3 regions of the Roseburia sp. OF03-24 genome follow, and region 2 is predicted to be linked to each of the others. Evidence: a T-box and tRNA genes for the amino acid it is inferred to sense, from the RefSeq annotation. Region 2 holds a T-box; the other regions hold tRNA genes.
What was found. The T-box of region 2 lies ahead of leuS (leucine--tRNA ligase). A T-box ahead of a tRNA ligase gene usually reads a tRNA of that ligase, here a tRNA-Leu.

Region 1 (4,971 bases), on a different contig from region 2:
TGCTGCTTTCTGCATTACTTGGACCTTACGCAGGATTTCTTACCATGATAGGGGTTCTTTTGATACAGTGTCTGTTGTTTGCGGATGGCGGACTTTTAGCGCTTGGCTGTAATATATGGAATATGGCATTCTATGGATGTTTTATAGGAGCATTGCTGATCTGGAAGCCAATGATGCGTCGGGGAGCATCCAAAAAGAAGATTATTGCAGCATCTGTGCTGGGGTGTGTACTGACATTGCAGATGGGAGCATTTTCTGTTACATTAGAGACACTTGTTTCCGGTATTACGGAGCTTCCGTTTGGGACATTTGTGGCAGTGATGCAGCCGATCCATCTTGCAATCGGTCTGGTCGAGGGATTGATCACGGCAGCAGTGCTTTGCTTTGTATATGAGGCAAGACCGGAGCTGCTCTGGGGTACAGATGAAAGTACACAGAAACAGACATCACGTTTTTCTTTGAAAAAGACAGTGACGATTCTCGCAGTTTTAACTGTTTTGATCGGTGGCGGACTTTCTCTGTTTGCTTCAGCATATCCGGACGGACTGGAATGGTCTATGGAAAAGGTTGCAGGAACCACAGAATTAGATGCAAAAGGAACAGCATATAAGACAGCAGCAGAGATTCAGGAGCATACAGCGCTGCTTCCGGATTATGCATTTAAAAACAATGAGAGCATGGCAGGAACATCGTTTTCCGGTGTAGCTGGTGCAGCAGTGGTTGTAGTTGTATGTATCGGAGGCTGTTATCTATTTAAATTTTTTGGAAAGAATCAAAAGCATGAGTAAAATTCAAAGGGCAGTTTCTGAGATTAAAAGTATCGAGGAACTGGCAAATGAAGACAGGTGGGTGAACCAGGTTCACCCTCTTGTAAAATTATGTGTGACAATTTTGTATATAGGGACAGTTGTTTCTTTTTCTAAGTATAACCTGAGTGGACTGCTTGTGATGGCAGTTTATCCGGTTATTCTTTTTATTATGAATGAAATTTCTGTAAAGGATGCGTTATGGCGGATGCGTGTTGTGCTGCCGCTTGTCTGTGTGGCAGGTATATTTAATCCTTTTTTTGACAGGCAGATCGTAATGAATGTGGGACAGATTGAAATTAGTGGTGGAGTGATTTCAATGCTGACCTTGATGATAAAAGGAGTTTTTGCGGTTCTGGCATCGTATCTTCTGATTGCGACAACAACGATCGAAAAAATCTGCTTTGCGCTTGAGATATGTCGTCTGCCAAAAGTCATTGTGATGCAGGTATGGCTGATTTATCGGTATATTTCTGTATTGCTGGCAGAAACACAGCGGGTGGTGCAGGCATATGAACTTAGGGCACCTGGACAGAAAGGCATTCATTTTAAGGTGTGGGGATCTCTGATGGGACAGATGCTGATCCGAAGCATGGACAGGGCAGAGTTGATTTACGAAAGTATGTGTCTGCGCGGGTTTCAGGGAATATTTGGACTGAAAAAAGAGATACGGTTTTGTATGAAAGACGCAGTGTATCTTGTTTTATGGATCGCGGTGTTTACTATATTGCGATGTTTTGCGGTTGGACAACTGGTGGGAACTTTGTTTTAGATGGTAAAGAGAAACTGTTTTGTGACAGATGAAAGAGAGAGGAAAATATGGGACAGATTAATATAGAGGTAACGCATCTGAATTTTTCCTATGAAAAAGAAAATCCTATTTTGAAAGATATATCATTTGCAGCGGATGGGCAGGCGTCGATTGGCGTTGTCGGTGCAAACGGGGCAGGAAAGTCAACACTTTTAAAATTACTTGTCGGTTTGTATTCTCCGGATTCAGGCAGCATCAGTATCGGGAATGTACCGTTACAAAAAGAGACATTAGCTCAGATTAGAAAAATGGCTGGATATGTGTTTCAGGATTCTGAAAATCAGCTTTTTATGCCGAATGTATATGAGGATGTGGCATTTGCACCACAGAATTATGGTCTGTCAGAAGATGAGGTTGCATACAGGACAAAAATGGCACTTGCCGAGGTACACATTGAACATCTTGCGAATAAACCGATCCATAAACTGTCAGGAGGAGAGAAAAAGTTAGCGGCAATCGCAACCATCCTTTCCATGAAACCGGATATTATACTGATGGATGAACCGTCGGCGGCACTTGATCCGAAAAACCGCAGAAATCTGATCCGGGTATTGAATGAGTTTTCCTATCTGAAAATCGTGGCCTCACATGATCTGGATTTTGTATGGGATACCTGTGACAGAACGATTTTACTGTCGGAGGGCAGAATTGTGTGTGATGGGGCAACAAAGGAGATTTTAAGCGACAGGGAGTTGTTAGAGGCACATGGACTGGAGCTGCCATTGTCTTTGTATCGAAGATGTATTTAAAATGGCTGTAATCGCTACTCGCACAGTATGTGTGAACAGTAGCCGTTTCTGATTTAGAGGGAGAAATATGAGGAAAAAATGCTTGCAATTTTGCGAGTGCTAATATATAATGGCAAAGTGGTTTGCGGGTGTGGCGGAATTGGCAGACGCGCTAGATTTAGGTTCTAGTGTCCCCGACGTGCAGGTTCAAGTCCTGTCACCCGCATGAATAAAAAATAGCCGGAAAGCTAAGATTTTGCAGTAAAATCAAGGCTTTCCGGCTATTGTTTTGTTCTGAAACAAGTCAATAATATGGAAAATGTAAAAGAAATTACAAAATTTATAATAAATTTAAAAAATATTGAGATAAATTGTGCAATATGGTAAAATAATAGAAAGGAATTTTCAAAAATCTGTATAGAAAAATCTATATACATCATATTTGTGAACTCCGATATTACAGCAGGGAAGCGGGAGGAAAGATTTATGAACAATGTAAAAGTACAGACAAAGCTGGCAATCGTAATGTTAGCGACGATAGTGGCACTGGTATTGTGTGCCGTTATTTCATCGGAGAGCATGAAGCAGCTCCAGAGCAAAGCATTAGAGACGATGGAAGCAGATGAGCGGGAGTCTTATGATGAACAGATTAAACAGCAGGTAGATAATGTGGTCTCACTTTGTCAGACGATTTATGATCAGTATCAGGCTGGTGTGTATACCGAGGAAGAAGCTAAGAAGTTAGCGGCAGATGAGATCAGACAGCTTCGTTATGGAGATGGCGGATATTTCTGGGTTGACCAGTATGACGGAACTAATGTGGTGCTTTTAGGAAATGATACAGAAGGCACAAACCGTATGGAGACGAAAGATGCCAATGGATATCAGATGGTTAAAGAGATCATCCGTGTCGGACAGGAGGCAGATGGAGGATATACAGATTATGTATTCCCGAAAGAAGGCGAGACTGAACCTTCTCCGAAACGTTCCTACAGTAAAGCATTTGAACCGTTTGAATGGGTGATCGGAACCGGTAATTACACAGACTATATCGATGATAAGGTTGCATCCATTGAAAAAGATTTTACTTCATATGTAACAAACAAACGTACCACGTTTATCATTTCAACAATAATAGAAGGAGCGGTAGTAGTATTTCTTCTTATATTGATCATTTTAAGCATTATTAAACCACTGAAGAAGTGTATCAGTTCCATCGGAGTCATGGAACAGGGTGATTTTTCACAGGCACTTGGAACTGCACTGTTAAAACGACGTGATGATTTTGGAAAGCTGGCAGGTTCCATTGAGTCTATGAGGACAGAGATGAACGGACTGATCGGCGAGGTTAAGAGCCAGGCGACAGAGATCACCGGAATGGTACAGGAGATTGATACCAACATCCAGGCTTTGGATGAGGAGATTGAGAATGTTTCCGCTACTACGGAAGAACTTGCAGCAGGTATGCAGGAGACAGCTGCTTCCTCCGAAGAGATCAATGCGATGTCCCATGAAATCGAGAGCGCTGCAAAGAGCATTGCAACGCGTTCACAGGACGGGGCTATGGAGGCAGATGATATCCGAGACCGTGCTGTCAGTATTAAAAAGACCACAACCGAAAATGATAAACGTACCAAGGCAATCCATGCGGAAATCAATGAGGGACTGACAAAAGCACTTGAAGATATCAAAGTTGTCGATCAGATTGGCGTTCTTGCGGAATCAATTATGGAGATTACCGGACAGACAAACCTGTTAGCACTCAATGCATCCATTGAGGCCGCACGTGCGGGAGAGGCAGGAAAAGGCTTTGCAGTTGTTGCAGATGAGATCCGGGTACTTGCAGAGCAGTCAAAGGCGGCAGTCGTACATATCCAGGATGTAACAAAGAATGTGGTTGAATCTGTAACGAATCTGGCAGATGGAGCGAAAAAGTTACTTGAGTTTGTCGGAACAGATGTGGTGGACAGTTTTGCAGGATTCTCTGACATGGCAGATTCTTACAGTAATGATGCAGGTAGTATTGATGGACTGGTAACTGATTTTTCGGCATCTTCAGAGCAGCTTTTAGCATCGATCAACGGAGTTATGGATGCGATCGGTGAAGTAAGTAAGGCAGCAACGGAGGGCGCAACCGGTACCAATGATATCGCTGAAAAAACAGGTGTTGTGGTTGAGAAGGCAGCTGAGATCAAAGAAAAAGCAGAGGCAGCGCATGCAGCAGCGGACAGACTGCAGAAGAATGTAGAGCGTTTTATTGTATAGAATAAGTGAATGCAGGCAAATCAAATAAATGAGTAAACATGTCTGCACGATGATTAACAAATAGCGGTCAGATCATATGAAAAACAGCGGATAACAACAAGAGAAGAAGTTGTTATCCGCTGTTTTATAATGTATTTTGCAGCATGTTTGCGTGGTTATGCTGATAGCAAAGAGAATGCAGGTTATATAATTATTCTCCCTGATAATTACTGCGTACATACTGCTCGATCGCTGTATTATCCTCCGGCATACGGCAGCCAACGATAAAGACGCTTTCATTATCCGTGCTGCGGATGATATGTCCTTCTAACTCGCGGGCACTTGCTACAGGAAGATCCGGGATCGATAAGGTAATGTCGGA
Region 2 (4,971 bases):
TCATACTCACCCTTTGTCACAGCATTTTTCTTATAGAACTCATTGATCAGAGCCATCATCGCTGCGATTGCGGTATTGTATTTCAGGTTCTCATAATCGCTGCTGACTTTTTTGATCGTCTGGTGCATCTTGGTCTCAAGCTCTTTGGAATATCCTGTTTCATCTGTCATGATATCCTGTAATTTCCATACACGCTCTAAGAAACGACGGCAGCCTTTTACACCATCTTCAGACCAGGATGCACTTAAATCAAATGCTCCGATAAACATTTCATATGTTCTTAATGTATCTGCACCATACTCTCTTACGATATCATCCGGATTTACGACATTTCCTCTGGATTTTGACATCTTCTCTCCGTTCTCACCAAGGATCATACCATGGGATGTACGTTTCTGGTAAGGCTCCGGACATGGAACTACTTTCTCATCATACAGGAATTTGTGCCAGAATCTGGAATATAACAGATGAAGTGTTGTATGCTCCATACCTCCATTGTACCAGTCAACCGGCATCCAGTATTTTAATGCTTCCGGACTTGCAAGCGCCTCATCATTATGCGGATCGGTATATCTTAAGAAATACCAGGAAGATCCAGCCCACTGCGGCATGGTATCTGTCTCTCTCTTTGCAGGACCACCACAGCAAGGACAGGTTGTATTTACCCAGTCTGTCATCGCAGCAAGTGGAGACTCTCCATTATCCGTCGGCATATAACTTTCTACCTCTGGAAGCATCAATGGCAGTTCACTCTCATCGAGCGGCACATAACCACATTTATCACAGTGAACGATCGGAATCGGCTCACCCCAGTAACGCTGACGTGAGAATACCCAGTCTCTTAATTTATAGTTGGTCTTTGCTGTACCAATACCTTTTTCCTCTAAAAATGCAATCATTTTTGCCTTTGCATCTTTTACTTCCAGTCCGTTTAAGAACTCAGAATTGATCAGAACACCGGTTGCAACGTCCGTAAATGCCGCTTCGTTGATGTCAACTTCCTCACCATTTTTTGCAACAACCTGTACCATTGGAATATTGAACTTTTTGGCAAATTCCCAGTCTCTCTCATCATGTGCCGGTACTGCCATGATCGCGCCTGTTCCGTAAGACATTAATACATAATCGGAAATCCAGATCGGGATTTCTTTTCCGGTTACCGGATTGACTGCCATAAGACCGTCAATCTCCACACCCGTCTTATCTTTTGCAAGTTCTGAACGTTCAAAATCAGATTTCTTTGCAGCTTCCTCACGGTATGCAGCAATCGCATCCCAGTTCTTTAACTCGTCTTTATATTTATCAATGATCGGATGCTCCGGGGATACAACCATGTAAGTAGCACCAAATAATGTATCACAACGTGTCGTATAAACACGGAGTTTGTCCTCTTTTCCGGCGATCGCAAAATCTACCTCTGCACCCTGTGATTTACCGATCCAGTTTTTCTGGGAAACCTTGACACGCTCGATATAATCTACATCATTTAAGCCCTCTAACAGTTTCTCAGCATAATCAGTGATCTTTAACATCCACTCGCTCTTTACCTTGCGGACAACCGGAGCACCACAACGCTCGCAGACACCGTTCACAACTTCCTCGTTTGCCAGGCCTACTTTACAGGAAGTACACCAGTTGATCGGCATCTCTTTTTTGTAAGCAAGTCCTGCTTTAAATAGTTTTAAGAAAATCCACTGTGTCCATTTGTAATAACTCGGATCTGTAGTGTTGATCTCTCTGTCCCAGTCGAAAGAATAGCCTAAAGAATGAAGCTGCTCTTTGAAACGTTTTACATTGTTTTCAGTTACGATCTTCGGATGAATCTTATTTTTGATCGCATAGTTCTCAGTCGGAAGTCCGAATGCGTCCCATCCCATCGGATAAAGTACGTTATAGCCCTGCATTCTGCGCTTTCTTGCAACAATATCAAGTGCTGTATAAGGTCTCGGATGACCTACATGAAGTCCCTGTCCTGACGGATACGGAAATTCTACCAATGCGTAATATTTTGGTTTGCTGTAGTCGTCTGTCGCAGCAAAAGCCTTATTATCATCCCAGACTTTCTGCCATTTTTTCTCTACGACTTTGTGATTGTAAAGTTCTGACATATAATCCTCCTTGTTTTGCGGAGCAAAATGCGACTGCCTTTGCAGGAGCAGAGGATTTTCCTCCTTGTTTTCCGAAGGAAAATGCGAGTCCTCTGACGAGCAGAGGATTTTCCTCCTTGTTTTGCGAAAAAAAACTTCGTCTCGGAAGACATTTTCAAATAAAAATATCTTTAGAGACGAAGTCTGTCTTACTCCGTGGTACCACTCTAATTCGTATTCTTATGATTTCATAGAAAATAAAAATACGCTCTTATGATCCTTAACGCGGACAACACGCTTTTGCTTACTCACTGTAACTGGCAGCTTGGGCAAAAGGACTCAAAGGTGAGTTGGGAATTTCACTTTACTGCCTCACAGCATCCGGCAGCTCTCTGAGAAAGCAAAAAATTCTTACTATTCCTTATCAAAGTCTGATGTATTTTATTCACAACATGATTTATTTTATCATATACCCTGTTTTTGTCAAGTATTGAAACAAAAAAGAGCCACCACAAACAGTAACTATGTGATGACTCTTTCAATCGATTCAAAATTAGTTGTTGATTAATTTATCTTCTTCATTGTTCCAGCTATACAGTTTACGGATCTCTTTACCAACCTGCTCTGATGGATGCTCTGCAGCTTTCTTTCTCATAGCTTTGAAGTGAACCTGACGTCCTGCCGGAGACATATCCAGTAAGAAGTCTTTTGCAAATGTACCATCCTGAATATCGGAAAGGATCTGTTTCATTGCCTTCTTTGTATCTTCTGTGATGATCTTCGGTCCTGTAATATAATCACCATACTCTGCTGTGTTGGAGATAGAATATCTCATTCCCTCGAAACCTGACTGGTAGATTAAGTCTACGATCAGTTTCATCTCATGGATACACTCGAAGTATGCATTTCTTGGATCATAACCAGCTTCGCATAATGTCTCGAAACCTGCCTGCATTAATGCACAGACACCACCGCAAAGAACTGCCTGCTCGCCAAAAAGGTCTGTCTCTGTCTCGGTACGGAATGTTGTCTCAAGAACACCGGCTCTTGCTCCACCGATACCAAGTGCATATGCTAATGCAAGATCCTGTGCTTTTCCTGTTGCATCCTGCTCAACAGCGATCAGACAAGGTGTTCCTTTTCCAGCCTGATACTCAGAACGTACGGTATGTCCCGGAGCTTTCGGAGCGATCATAGTAACATCTACATCCTTTGGAGGTACGATACATCCGAAATGGATATTGAAACCATGTGCAAACATTAACATATTGCCTGCCTCAAGGTTTGGCTCGATATCTTTTTTGTACATATCTGCCTGTTTTTCATCGTTGATCAGTATCATGATGATATCAGCTTTCTTTGCTGCCTCTGCTGTTGTATATACTTCAAATCCCTGCTTCTCAGCTTTTGCCCAGGATTTGCTTCCTTCATAAAGACCAATGATAACATGGCATCCGGAATCTTTTAAGTTCAATGCATGTGCATGTCCCTGACTGCCGTAGCCGATAATTGCGATCGTCTTTCCGTCTAAAAGTGAAAGGTTACAGTCTTCCTGATAAAATATTTTTGCTGCCATAATTAATTTCCTCCAGTTTTGGTTTCTTAATAAAAAATATGCATTTGCATATTCTTATCTGCTTATTTTGTTATAATGATACTCTTTTGCCGTCTTCGTCTAACATAACGACATCGGAAATGCCTCTCGACAATCCGGTCAGTCCGGTACGTGCAAGCTCTAATATCTCATATCCGGACAAAAGATCAAGGAAAGCATCTAACTTATCCTGATGTCCTGTCAGCTCGATCACCATCGAATCATGGGTCACATCTACAACTTTTCCATGAAAGATCTCCGTTACATTTAAGATTGGCTGGCGTTCTGTATCTTTCGCACGAATCTTAACCAAGATCAGTTCTCTTGTCACTGACGAGCCATTTTCAAGTTTTTTGATATCAACAACATCTTCCAACTTTGCAAGCTGTTTCTCAATCTGCTCTAAGATCTGTTCATCACCGGTCGCAACGATCGTAATCCTTGTATATCTCGGATCTGCGGTCACACCGGAAGAAAAACTGTCAATGTTGTAACCTCTTCTGCTGAAAAGTCCTGAAATATGACTTGTCACACCCGGGTTATTCTCCACTAATAGAGATAATACCTGTTTTCTCATTCTGCATCTCCAATAGTTTAATACTTTAATCACACATCACACTAAAGCTATGATATCACATCGAAATTTTTTGTCAATAAACAATTTTTTTGTCCAGTCAAAAACATAGTCTCATTTTCAGATAAATTTTGCGGTAATGATCCATATAACCGCAGCAGCAACAAACCAGACACCAATCTGTCTGATCCGCTTTTCGGCATTCAGATCACCCCTCTGGTCTTTTCTTGTACATACTCCTGGCACGATTGTCATAAGAAGTCCTGTAAAAAGTAATACCATCCGAATCAATAACATTTTTTACTCCCTATATCTTATATCACAAAACTTTAGATTGCAGTGCACGTCCGAAAAATCAATGATTTTCCGGACTGACGGGCATTTGCCCTATCACATGAAAATAAAGCAAAAAATGTCTGCAAGCAGCCATTTTTTGCTTTACTTTCATGTGGTACTGCTCATTGCTTACTCATATCATAATCTCTGTATTTTCTTTGCTCTTCTCAATGATATGGTTCAATTTGCGGAACGGTATCGCTACAAGAAGTCCAATAACCAGTGAAATAACCAGATAAATTGCAAGTTTTCCGACATAGATCCAGTAATTCATCTGATAGATTCCGCCAATTGTCTCTCTCATGGCATTCATTCCATATGGGAACGGCAGGTATTTATAAAGCGACTGGTAAACCTGCGGCAGCGTCTCAATCGGGAAT
Region 3 (4,971 bases), on a different contig from region 2:
CAGGATATTCTAAAGGAGGCATGTGGGTATCTTGAGATTTCTGCTGCGGTTTTGTTCCGGGAAAATATAGACGGCGCAACCGTTAATATGATCAGTGAGTATTATTCCGCGGGAAGAGAGTCCCGGATGGATGCTTCACAGAACATTCCAAAAGCAGAATTGCCTTTTTTTAATGGAAAACCATACATGATCTCTGCAGATTCGAAGATGCCTGAGTCGTTCCGCAGACTATTTGATGCACAGAAAATGAAAGCAGGGCTGTTCCTGCCGATCGATGTTGGTGGGAAAACAGGGATGTATGTCTGCTTCTGTGAGGATGAAAAAGAACGTATCTGGGACAGTGGAGAGATTAAGTTTGTCAATGATGTCAGAAGGATCATACAGACGATCCTGGTAAAACGTATCGCGAAAAATTCACTCGCAAGTTCGTATGCGTCACTGGAGGCGATTCTTGAAAATGTGGGATGCGGAATCTACGTGATGGATACAAAAGAAAATACCATCCTGTATACAAACCAGCGTTTCCGTAAAGCGTTTGGTGGAGATATACACAGTGCCGGCATTGAAGAATGTTTAAGACAGGGAGCACAGTCAGAGGACAGCCTTTATTTCAGGGAAGTTTACTCAAAAGAAGAAAACCGCTGGTTTGATCTGCACAGTACAAGGATCAACTGGGTTGACGGAAGAAAAGTTCTTTTATGTACGATTTATGATGTGACAGATAAAAAATTATATCAGCAGAAGATTGAGCGTCAGGCAAACAATGATTTCCTGACAGGGCTTTATAACAGAATGCGCTGTGAACAGGATCTGGAACGGTATATCCGTCAGACGAAAGAGTTTGGTGGAGAGGGAGCATTACTTTATATTGATCTGGATGATTTTAAGCATATCAATGACGGACTTGGACATCAGTATGGTGATGTTTTACTTAAGAATATTTCCGGCAGCCTGCAGAGGATTCCCGGTGTGGAGAATAACTGTTACCGTATGGGCGGTGATGAGTTTATCATCATACTGGCACATCATCATATGACAATGCTTCAGCAGATCTTAGATGAGATCAAATCGTTATTTACAAAACCGTGGATGTTAAAAGGAACAGATTATTACTGTACGATGAGTATGGGAGTTGTGCGTTTCCCGGCAGATGGGGACACGGTGGAAGAACTGATCAAAAAAGCAGATATTGCCCTTTATTCTGCAAAGTGTGCAGGAAAGAACCGTATAGAGTTTTATGATGACAATGTTGAGTCTACCTCTTACAAGCGGCTTGATCTTGAAAAGAATATGCGCAATGCAACGAGAAATGCATTCAGCGAATTTGAAGTATATTTCCAGCCAATCGTAAATATCACAAAAGAAGGAAATCCATGTGCCGGTGCAGAAGCACTGATACGCTGGAATTCAGGGGAACTTGGATTGATACCGCCGACAGATTTTATCCCGCTTGCGGAATATTTAGGACTGATCAACCCGATCGGCGAATTTGTTTTGCGTGAAGCGTGTATCCATTGTAAATACTGGAATGATATGGGGCATCCGGAGTACAAAGTAAATGTTAATCTCTCTGTAGTACAGCTTTTACAGAACGATATCGTAGAGCGGATCGCACATGTGATCGAGGAGACAAGGATCACACCGCAGAACCTTACCTTAGAAGTAACAGAGAGTCTTGCGGTCAATGATATGAGCCGGATGAAACGGATTCTTGCAGATATCAGACATCTTGGAGTACGTGTTGCGCTGGATGATTTTGGTACAGGCTATTCTTCTTTAAATCATATCAGGGAGATGCCGATTGATGTCATAAAGATCGACCGCTGTTTTATCATTGATATTGGAAAAGATGATTTCTCCAACGCATTTGTAAAAATGGTCGGAGAACTGGCAACTGCGATCCATGTGAATGTCTGTGTAGAGGGCGTGGAGACAAAAGAACAGTTAGATGCGCTGATGGGATCAAAGGTTCAACTGATTCAGGGATTCTATTTTGGAAAACCGATGAAGGCAGAGATGTTTGAGAGACAGTTCCTGTAAGGGCTGTCTTTCAATATCTAAATAATCAAAACAGTTCCAAAAATTAAAAAAATAAATAAAATTAAAAAAATATCAAAAAAACTGTTGACATATTTGTTTTTCTCTGTTATTATAAATGAGTCGTCGCGAGAGAGTGATTGATACGCGGAAGTGTCGGAATTGGCAGACGAGCAAGACTAAGGATCTTGTGTTCATTGCGAACGTGTGGGTTCAAGTCCCATCTTCCGCATCAAAGATTTCTTTGATTGACGGGTTTGCAGGAGTGGCGGAATTGGCAGACGCGCAGGCTTCAGGTGCCTGTGGTAGCAATATCGTGTGGGTTCAAGTCCCATCTCCTGCATTTTTATATGTTAGGGTGAAAGAAGCATTGAGGATTCGATGCTTCTTTTTTTTCTCTCACAGAAGACATGGGTGTCAAAAGGCGGCTCACAACTTAGTGGTTGTCAAATTGCGCAAAGCCGTGGCCCATTTTATGACTTTGGGAGAAAATTACGTTCCGTGAAAATAGTACTTTTTCCATAGAGAAAATACAAAAAGAATATGCTAAAATGAAATCGTATTGTTTCTTTACATTAGAGAAGTAAAGAGGAAAAGGAGAAAATCTATATGAAGAAAATGAAGACGTATATTCTTGGAATGGTTCTGGCATTTGCATTGATCCTTCTTCCACAGAATGTATCAGCAGCAACACAGATCCCTGTCACGGCTGTGGAGGATATCACGGATGTGATGGCAGTAGGTTCTACGAATATTAAGGTCCCGACCGGAGAATACAGTAATGTGGTACAGTTTAGCTTAAACAAACCGTCATATGTGTATGTGTCTGCGTATTCGACAGTTATGCATGAGGATTATGATTCTTTAGGTGCGATTGAGGAATTTGCAGTATATTCAGATGCAAACTGTTCGAATCTGGTTACCGGAGACGAGGTAACTGTTGTATGGGGGAATGAGAGAAAGTCAAAATATCTGTGCCTCGATGCTGGAAATTACTGGATTTGCTTTGCTAAAACTAAAAACGGTAGTTACAATGATGTCAGTTATGGCGAGTTCCGCCTTTCAGTTGCAGCCCAGTATCTGAATGTAACCGGAACAAAGAATGGTTCCTGGGGACGTGCAAAACAGATTACCACGGATAAAAAAGTAACTGGATTTTTAAGTTCCAACACAAGAAAAAGCTGGTTTAAATTTAAAGTATCCGGAGATACAACAGCAAGATTGAACCTTTCACTGGAGAATCCGCTGGGAGAAAGTGTTTTTGAAAGCAGCAAAACAGGTGTGACGTTATACCGTTCGAACCATAATGTATTGGAGCGTATGAATATTGCAGAAAATTATTATTCTTCTGCATGTTCCAAAGAGGTTACATTAAAGAGCGGTACTTACTATATTGAAATTGCAGGCAGTGAAGCATATAAAGATAGCTTGGATCCGACAAACCTGAAAAAAACCGGTGTGAACAACATGGGTGTGGTAAACTTAAAGATTACCACAGTCAAAAAAACCAAAATTTCCAAACTTTCCAATGTGAAAGGAAAGAAAGCACAGGTTACATATAACAAAGTAAGCAATGCAAAGGGATATGAGATCCAGTATTCCACGGACAAGAAGTTTAAAAAGGGCGTGAAAGTCAAAAAGGCAAACGCAAAGACAACAAAGGTTACTCTGAAAAAGCTGACAAAAGGAAAAAAATATTATGTGCGTGTCAGAGCATATCGTGTGGACGAGGATGACAACAGAGTAAACGGCTCATGGAGTGAGGCGAAATCAGTAAAGATCACAAAATAAGACTGCAAGGTATAAGTGGCGCGGCAGAAAAACTGCCGCGCTATTTGCATTTAGGAGGAAATCATTTATAATAGATACCAATGTGGCACAGAAGGCGGAAAACAAAGGATGGAAAAATGATTGCTTTAAATGATTATCTTTATTCCGGGGATACGGTATTTCGGATTTTAAAAAAATATACAGAAGATTTAAAACGTGTGGCAGAGGAAAATGACAGTGAGGTGGATCGGTTACACTGTAATTTCCTGATGCAGATCATGGAACTGCTAGAGCATAATGACTTTTTGACAGCACAGTCGCAGAAAATACGGGAATTTTATCAGTATATGGCGAAACAATATCCTTACCTTTCTTTTACTTTTAAAGGAAGGATCAAATCACTGATCCGTGCGGAAGCAAAATTCAACGGATATATCGTAGAGCATGTTTATAATTATTATCTGAAAAACCATGCCTATCCTCCGGTGGATGAATTAAAGGAACGGCTGAGCTGCTTCAGGGACCTGATTGCATACCGCATTGTCATATCCATGCCTAAATGCCATGTGGGAGATGAAAAGGAAAGAGAACAGGAAGAAATCAGACATTTATATGAGATCGCAAATGTGCTTAAGGTATTTTTAGAGGAGCGGGGATTTACGGCAGAACCGGCAGGCGGTATAAAGCTGAGTGATTCTTCACTGCTCAGTGAAGAAGTACGGCCGTATTACAGGGATTATATTGTGAATGAAGAACCGGATGGATACCGGTCGTTACATATTACTTTTTTTGACAACAGTGCACATTGTTATATGGAAATGCAGCTTAGGACAAAAGCGATGGATGATATAGCGGAAATCGGACCAGCGAATCATCTGGGATATGAGAAGAAGCAGGAGAGTGAACGTGCAAGACGTGATGCTGTTCCGGTGGGGGAATGTATTTATTTTGATGAGGCATATGAAAGAGGAATGAAACTGCAGCAGATCGAACTGGCAAAACTGGATGTGAATATGTTTTCGGCAATTGATAACAGCCTGATCAATGATGGGTGTGGACTTTACCGGGGAAGACTGATCCTTCCATATGAACATTTATCTCGTTTTCAAAATGATTAATGGAAAAGAGGGCAAAGTTGAGGGCAAAATTTTGTCATTAATTTAA

Region 1: it encodes a tRNA-Leu, which carries the amino acid that the T-box ahead of leuS (leucine--tRNA ligase) is inferred to sense. The anticodon was not compared.
Region 3: it encodes a tRNA-Leu, which carries the amino acid that the T-box ahead of leuS (leucine--tRNA ligase) is inferred to sense. The anticodon was not compared.

The regions. Positions count from the first base shown of each region.
Region 1 is NZ_QSCK01000015.1:81,521-86,491, reverse strand. Features, by position in the region: gene DXA60_RS09550 (energy-coupling factor ABC transporter permease) at 1-788, shown strand, start outside; gene cbiQ (cobalt ECF transporter T component CbiQ) at 781-1,578, shown strand; gene DXA60_RS09540 (energy-coupling factor ABC transporter ATP-binding protein) at 1,626-2,366, shown strand; tRNA gene DXA60_RS09535 (tRNA-Leu) at 2,491-2,571, shown strand; gene DXA60_RS09530 (methyl-accepting chemotaxis protein) at 2,832-4,610, shown strand; gene DXA60_RS09525 (methyl-accepting chemotaxis protein) at 4,801-4,971, opposite strand, start outside.
Region 2 is NZ_QSCK01000002.1:83,705-88,675, forward strand. Features, by position in the region: gene leuS (leucine--tRNA ligase) at 1-2,108, opposite strand, end outside; T-box leader at 2,278-2,524, opposite strand; gene ilvC (ketol-acid reductoisomerase) at 2,641-3,663, opposite strand; gene ilvN (acetolactate synthase small subunit) at 3,734-4,258, opposite strand; gene DXA60_RS01655 (permease) at 4,376-4,552, opposite strand; gene DXA60_RS01660 (YhgE/Pip domain-containing protein) at 4,725-4,971, opposite strand, start outside.
Region 3 is NZ_QSCK01000001.1:155,599-160,569, reverse strand. Features, by position in the region: gene DXA60_RS00730 (sensor domain-containing phosphodiesterase) at 1-2,040, shown strand, start outside; tRNA gene DXA60_RS00725 (tRNA-Leu) at 2,185-2,269, shown strand; tRNA gene DXA60_RS00720 (tRNA-Leu) at 2,297-2,380, shown strand; gene DXA60_RS00715 (fibronectin type III domain-containing protein) at 2,647-3,828, shown strand; gene DXA60_RS00710 (guanosine polyphosphate pyrophosphohydrolase) at 3,945-4,925, shown strand.